DNA from 2 places in the Enterobacter sp. PL_is379 genome. Region 2 is predicted to be linked to the other one. Evidence: predicted binding sites of a transcription regulator. Region 2 holds the regulator's gene; the other holds the start of a gene.

Region 1 (3,622 bases), on a different contig from region 2:
GAAAAAACTCTCCACCGTATACCTGGATATCCTGAAAAACGAACTGTCGGCGAAAGAGAAGAACCTGACCGTGGTGCTGGAATCCGTCTCCACGGATAAAGCCGCGCTGACCGCGAAGTCTCGTGACACCTTCGTTCAGCTGCTGAACGCGACGCCAAACGGCGTGATCCGCAACTCTGACGTGGCGAAAGGCGTGGTGGAAACCTCGCTGAACGTGGGCGTGGTGACCATGAGCGACGACAGCGCGGAAATCATCTGCCTGATCCGCTCCCTTATCGACAGCGGTAAAGAGTACGTGGTGAGCATGCTGGAATCGCTGGGTACGCTGGCGGGAGCAAAAACCTCTGCCAAAGGCAGCTACCCGGGCTGGCAGCCGGATGCAAGTTCACCGGTGATGGCGCTGGTGCGTGAAACCTATCAGCGTCTGTTCAACAGCACCCCGAACATTCAGGTGATCCACGCCGGTCTGGAATGTGGTCTGTTCAAGAAGCCGTATCCGGATATGGACATGGTATCTATCGGGCCAACCATTACCGGTCCACACTCGCCGGATGAGCAGGTTCATATCGAAAGCGTTGGCCATTACTGGACGCTGCTGACGGAACTGCTGAAAGCGATCCCCGTTAAGTAATTCCCTCACCCCAGCCCTCTCCCACAGGGAGAGGGTGAAAAACGCAGGCCCGGTAAGCGTAGCGCACCGGGCTTTTTTACAATCCTAATACCAACTGTCGCTCTAACTGCGGATCCAGCAGCGTGACGTGCAATCCCACCAGCCTCACCCCTCGCCCGCCTCGTCTTTCTTCCCATGCCTTTTTTGCCGTCGCGATAAGATCGTCTTTATTCAGTCGCGGCCAGACGTGTTCCTGCGTGGTCTGCTGGAAGTCGTTGAATTTTAATTTGATACCCTGACGGGCAATCAGCAGGTCTGGCTTCACCTTGCTTAAGCGTCGCTCCAGCTCCGGGTAGAGCTGTTCCGTGATAATGGTTTCGCATTCGGACCAGTCATGAATATCTTCAATGAGGGTGCGCTCAACGCCGACGGATTTCCGCAGCCGTTCGCTGTTCACATCGCGATCGTCAATCCCCTGGCTGCGCTCCCACAGCACGCGGCCAAACTTCCCGAAGCGCTTCAGCAGCATGGCGAGGTCGCTTCGCTGCACGTCTTCACAGGTCCGTAGCCCCATGCTTTCCAGCTTTGCGGCGGAGACTTTCCCGACGCCGGGGATTTTACCGAGCGGTAGCGTTTTCAAAAACGCAGGCACCTCTTCCGGCGTGATGACGTACTGGCCGTTGGGCTTATTTAAATCGGAGGCGATTTTGGCGAGGAATTTAACGGGCGCGACCCCCGCCGATGCCGTCAGATTCAGCTCGTTGAAAATCGTCTGGCGGATCTTCTGCGCCATCAGCGTGGCGGAGCCGTGGCAATGCACGCTGTCGGTCACATCCAGATAGGCTTCGTCCAGCGACAGCGGCTCTATCAGAGAGGTATAGCGGGAGAAGATTTCCCGAATATGAAGGGAAGCCTCTTTATAGGCGTCGAACCGCCCGGGCAGAAGCGTGAGATGAGGGCAAAGCTTTAAGGCCATCGCCGTCGGCATGGCGCTGCGCACGCCAAATTTGCGCGCAGGATAGTTGGCGGTGCTGATGACACCACGCTGAACGCGGCTGCCGCCAATGGCGATGGGAATATCCCGCAGCGCCGGGTTGTCACGCATCTCCACTGCTGCAAAAAAGCAGTCCATATCGACATGGATTATTTTGCGCATAGTAAGCCCTCACTCATCACTGGATAAGTATACAGTAAACAAATGAGGGTTGAGAAGTGTGCGTGGGAATTGTCGGGTGGCGGCTTCGCCTTACCCGACCTGGCAGATTAAATGATGCGCTGCTGCTCGCGGGCCATTCTTTTTTTCCGCGCATCGCACGGTTCCGGGCAGTCGCAGACCTTTTCCATCCCAATGGAGGAAATACCGCCGCAGCTGCCCTGAATGCTTTTCCGTTTAACGATCCAGCCTAACGACATGCCGAAGATGACAAGCACAAAAACCACAAAGGTTGCCAGAAACGTCAGCATCATCAGCCTCCAAAATCATCGAGCATGATGTTCTCATCTTCGACGCCGAGATCTTTCAGCATCTTAATCACGGCGGCGTTCATCATCGGCGGACCACACATATAGAACTCGCAGTCCTCGGGCGCCGGGTGCTGTTTGAGGTAGTTTTCATAAAGCACGTTGTGGATGAACCCCGTATAGCCCGTCCAGCTATCTTCCGGCTGCGGATCGGAGAGCGCCACATGGAAGGTAAAGTTCGGGTTTTCACGCGCCAGCTGTTCAAACTCGTCGTCATAGAACATTTCGCGCAGCGAACGCGCCCCGTACCAGAAGCTGATTTTACGCTTGCTGCCGAGCCGCTTGAGCTGGTCAAAAATGTGCGAGCGCATCGGGGCCATACCGGCACCGCCGCCGATAAAGACCATTTCCGCATCGGTATCTTTCGCAAAGAACTCCCCGAACGGACCGGAGATGGTCACCTTATCTCCCGGCTTCAGAGACCAGATATATGACGACATCACGCCCGGCGATGCATTCGGCACATTCGGTGGCGGCGTGGCGATACGCACGTTGAGCATAATAATGCCCTTCTCTTCCGGATAGTTGGCCATCGAGTAGGCGCGCAGCGTCGGCTCTTTTACCTCGGATACAAAGCGGAAGAGATTGAATTTGTCCCAGTCGGCGCGGTATTCATCCGGCACATCGAAGTCCGCATACGCCACGGTATGCTCAGGACACTCAATCTGAATGTAACCCCCGGCGCGGAACGGAACATCTTCCCCTTCCGGTACGCGCAGCTTCAGCTCTTTGATAAAGGTGGCTTTGTTATCATTAGAGATAACCTCGCACTCCCATTTTTTTACGCCGAAGATCTCTTCCGGCAGCTCAATTTTCATGTTCTGGCGCACCGCAACCTGACAGGCCAGACGACAGCCCTCTTTTGCCTCACGCTTAGTGATATGCGCCAGCTCGGTGGGCAAAATATCGCCACCACCCTCTTTTACCGTCACGCGGCACTGTCCGCAGGAGCCGCCGCCGCCGCAGGCTGAGGAGACAAAAATACCGTTACCGGAGAGCGTGTTGAGCAGTTTATCTCCCGCAGGCGTGCGGATCTGATTCTGCGGATCGTCGTTAATATCAATCACCACGTCGCCGGAATTCACCAGCTTCGCGCGCGCCGCCAGAATGAGTCCTGACAGCACCAGTACAATCAGCGTGAACATCACCACGCCAAGGATAATTTCCATCTGTTAGCCCTTATAGCTGCACACCGGAGAAGGACATAAAGCCCAGCGCCATCAGACCGGTGGTGATAAAGGTGATCCCTAAGCCACGCAGACCCGCAGGCACGTTGGCATATTTCATTTTCTCGCGGATCCCCGCCATGGTGACTATCGCCAGCATCCAGCCGATGCCGGAACCAAAACCGTACACCACGGATTCACTGAAGTTGTAATCACGCTGAACCATAAACGAGACGCCGCCAAAGATGGCGCAGTTCACCGCGATCAGCGGCAAGAAGATCCCCAGCGCGTTGTACAGCGACGGGAAGTACTTATCGAGGATCAT
Region 2 (3,622 bases):
TCGTCTTCGACGGCGCGGGCAATCGCTTTGGAGGCCAGCAGCTTGTTGAACAGATCCTGACGCGCCGGGAGACGCGGCCCAACGGCAGCAAGGCGCTGGCGGGCGAAGTGCATACGCGCCACGCGCGCCAGTTTTTGCGCGATGATCTTGTCGGTGCCGTGTTCGTCCGCCATGCGACGCAGCGAAACGGAAGGGGAGAAACGCACAAAGCTGTCGCGCCCCAGCCAGGAGACCGCAAAGAACTTCTGGATGCCGTTAAGCATGCGCAGCGGCGGGTTCTCTTCACCTTTTTCACGGCCCGGACGACGACCAAACATCACCGATACCGGCACCATCTGCACATCCAGATCGGGGTTGCTGCGGTGCAGGTCGAGATAGTCATGGAACAGCTTGATGGACTCTTCTTTTGGCGTGTAGTAGGTAAACACGCGCGGTCCACCGTGAATGAACACATAGCGCGGCAGCAGCGTCCCGTCAACTTCCAGCGGTTCAAGCGGGTCAGGTAAGTCATGCGCCAGACACTGGGCGCGAAGCGTCAGTAAGTCTGCCTTCGAGTTATAAGGCAAAACGTACATAATAGGACGTGACGTATCGAGCCCCAATTCCAGCGCGGGTTCTGCTGGGATAGACTTGCTTTTTACCAGGATGCTTAATGGTAAATTAAGTAATTTGTAGTAAATTCGTGGCCAGCCGGACATAAACGATGTAAAGCCTCTGGTTAATAATGCAATTGCGGCGCAAGGATAACAGAAAGCGCGCAAAATTTCTGTTGTTACCCGTCATACTTCAGGCTGTAGCGAAACGCGCTACAGTTCCTGTTACTGACGCTTTTTTTCATAAAAGGTTCTTTTAATGGCCAATAATACCACTGGGTTAACACGTATCATCAAAGCCGCCGGCTATTCATGGAAAGGTTTCCGTGCCGCGTGGATCAACGAAGCCGCCTTTCGCCAGGAGGGCGTCGCCGCTATCATCGCGGTGATCGTCGCCTGTTACCTTGATGTTGATGCTATTACCCGCGTACTTCTTATCGGTTCCGTGCTTCTGGTGATGATAGTGGAAATTCTTAATAGCGCTATTGAGGCCGTGGTTGATCGCATTGGTTCAGATTTCCATGAACTTTCTGGCCGTGCAAAAGACATGGGCTCTGCTGCCGTGTTGCTGGCGATTATCACTGCCGCTATCACCTGGGTCACGCTGCTTTGGTCACATTTCCGATGAGCCTCGAGGAATAATTAAGTCCCTGGTTTTTTGTGCAGTTTTTGGTTCCAAAATCGCCTTTGACTGTATATACTCACAGCATAACTGTATATACACCCAGGGGGCGGAATGAAAGCGTTAACGACCAGGCAGCAAGAGGTGTTTGATCTCATCCGGGATCATATCGGCCAGACGGGTATGCCACCCACGCGTGCGGAAATCGCGCAGCGTCTGGGCTTCCGTTCTCCGAATGCTGCCGAAGAACACCTGAAAGCGCTGGCGCGTAAGGGCGTGATTGAGATTGTTTCGGGCGCGTCACGTGGTATCCGCCTGCTGGTGGAAGAAGAGACGGGCATTCCGCTGGTGGGGCGTGTTGCTGCCGGTGAGCCTTTACTGGCACAGCAGCATATTGAAGGCCATTACCAGGTCGATCCAGCCATGTTCAAACCGAGCGCTGATTTCCTGCTGCGCGTCAGCGGTATGTCGATGAAAGACATCGGTATTCTTGACGGCGATCTGCTTGCGGTGCACAAAACGCAGGATGTGCGTAACGGCCAGGTGGTGGTCGCGCGCATTGACGACGAAGTGACCGTCAAGCGTCTGAAAAAACAGGGGAACACCGTTCAGCTACTGCCTGAAAACAACGAGTTCTCCCCGATTGTGGTCGATCTGCGCGAACACAACTTCTCTATCGAAGGACTGGCGGTTGGGGTCATTCGCAACGGCGAATGGCTGTAACCTCTTCCTGACAGGCTATGGTGCCGCTGTAGCCTGCTTCATTCTCCACACCCGGTATTTTTCATGTCACTGCTGACGGCATCCGATAAGGCATTGTGGCGTCTTGCTCTGCCGATGATTTTCTCCAATATTACCGTACCCCTGCTGGGTCTGGTCGATACTGCCGTTATTGGCCATCTTGATTCGCCTGTTTATCTTGGCGGCGTGGCGATTGGTGCGACGGCAACCAGCTTCCTGTTTATGCTGCTGCTCTTTTTGCGCATGAGCACCACCGGCCTTACCGCACAGGCGTATGGCGCGAAAGATCCGCTGCGTCTGGCGCGCGCGCTGGTCCAGCCGCTGATCCTCGCGCTTGGCGCGGGTGCGTTAATCGTTTTATTGCGTGCGCCCCTGATCGACCTTGCGCTCCATGTTGTTGGCGGCAGCGAGGCGGTATTAGAGCAGGCGCGACGTTTCCTTGAAATCCGCTGGCTCAGCGCGCCCGCGTCACTGGCTAACCTGGTTCTGCTGGGGTGGCTATTGGGCGTGCAGTACGCCCGTGCACCCGTGATTTTGCTGGTGGTGGGTAACCTGCTCAATATCGTTTTGGATGTCTGGCTGGTCATGGGTCTGCATATGAACGTGCAGGGCGCGGCGCTGGCGACGGCGATTGCCGAGTACGGAACCTTTATCATTGGCCTGTGGATGGTCTGGCGCGTGCTGGCGATGCGCGGCATCTCCCTGGCGCTGCTCAAAACCGCATGGCGCGGCAATATCCGTAAGCTGCTGGCGCTTAACCGAGACATCATGCTGCGCTCGCTGCTGCTTCAGCTCTGCTTCGGAGCGCTGACGGTCTTCGGGGCTCGACTGGGGCCAGAAATCGTTGCGGTCAACGCGGTATTGATGACGCTACTGACCTTTACCGCCTACGCGCTGGACGGTTTTGCCTATGCGGTAGAAGCGCATTCCGGGCAGGCGTACGGTGCGCGCGAAAGCGGGCAGCTTCGGGACGTCTGGCGGGCAGCCTGCCGTCAGTCGGGACTGGTGGCGCTGGCGTTTGGCCTGGTTTACGCCTGCTTTGGTGAGCAGATCGTTGCATTGCTTACGTCTCTTCCTGCGCTGCGCGAGCTGGCGAGCCACTATCTCATCTGGCAAGTCGTCTTACCGGTGGTTGGCGTCTGGTGTTATCTGCTGGACGGCATGTTTATTGGTGCGACGCGCGGAGCGGAAATGCGCAACAGCATGGCTGTCGCGGCTGCAGGGTTTGGTCTGACGCTGCTGACGCTCCCCTGGCTGGGTAATCACGGTTTGTGGCTGGCCCTGGCCGTTTTCCTCTCGCTGCGAGGGTTGTCGCTGGCGTTTATCTGGCACCGCCACTGGCAAAACAATACCTGGTTCTCTTCACGTCACGATATATCGTGACGGTTAAAGATTCCGAATATGAAACCAACTGCCGAATCCTTAACTACAATAATTATCACGTCCAGCAGAAAAGAACGTAACGGACGTTACGACCCGACGCTTAACTTAAGAGGACACGATGATGAATAAAGACGAAATCGGCGGCAACTGGAAGCAGTTCAAAGGTAAAGCGAAAGAAAAGTGGGGTAAGCTGACGGATGACGATATGACCGTCATTGAAGGTAAACGCGATCAGCTTGTCGGTAAAATTCAGGAACGTTACGGCTACGCGAAAGATCAGGCG

Evidence for each region. The regulator LexA, encoded in region 2, represses DNA repair genes until DNA is damaged. The targets are predictions, from matches to a motif close to TNCTGTATGTACATACAGNA.
Region 1: the regulator LexA is predicted to act here: its motif matches at 1,784-1,803, upstream of dinB (DNA polymerase IV).

What each region holds. Positions count from the first base shown of each region.
Region 1 covers NZ_JBVPGT010000026.1:28,026-31,647, reverse strand. The annotation lists gene pepD (cytosol nonspecific dipeptidase) at 1-631, shown strand, start outside; gene dinB (DNA polymerase IV) at 708-1,766, opposite strand; gene nqrM ((Na+)-NQR maturation NqrM) at 1,874-2,077, opposite strand; gene nqrF (NADH:ubiquinone reductase (Na(+)-transporting) subunit F) at 2,077-3,300, opposite strand; gene nqrE (NADH:ubiquinone reductase (Na(+)-transporting) subunit E) at 3,311-3,622, opposite strand, start outside.
Region 2 covers NZ_JBVPGT010000019.1:66,998-70,619, reverse strand. The annotation lists gene plsB (glycerol-3-phosphate 1-O-acyltransferase PlsB) at 1-698, opposite strand, end outside; gene AC0TOY_RS02315 (diacylglycerol kinase) at 853-1,221, shown strand; gene lexA (transcriptional repressor LexA) at 1,330-1,938, shown strand; gene dinF (MATE family efflux transporter DinF) at 2,002-3,339, shown strand; gene AC0TOY_RS02300 (CsbD family protein) at 3,461-3,622, shown strand, end outside.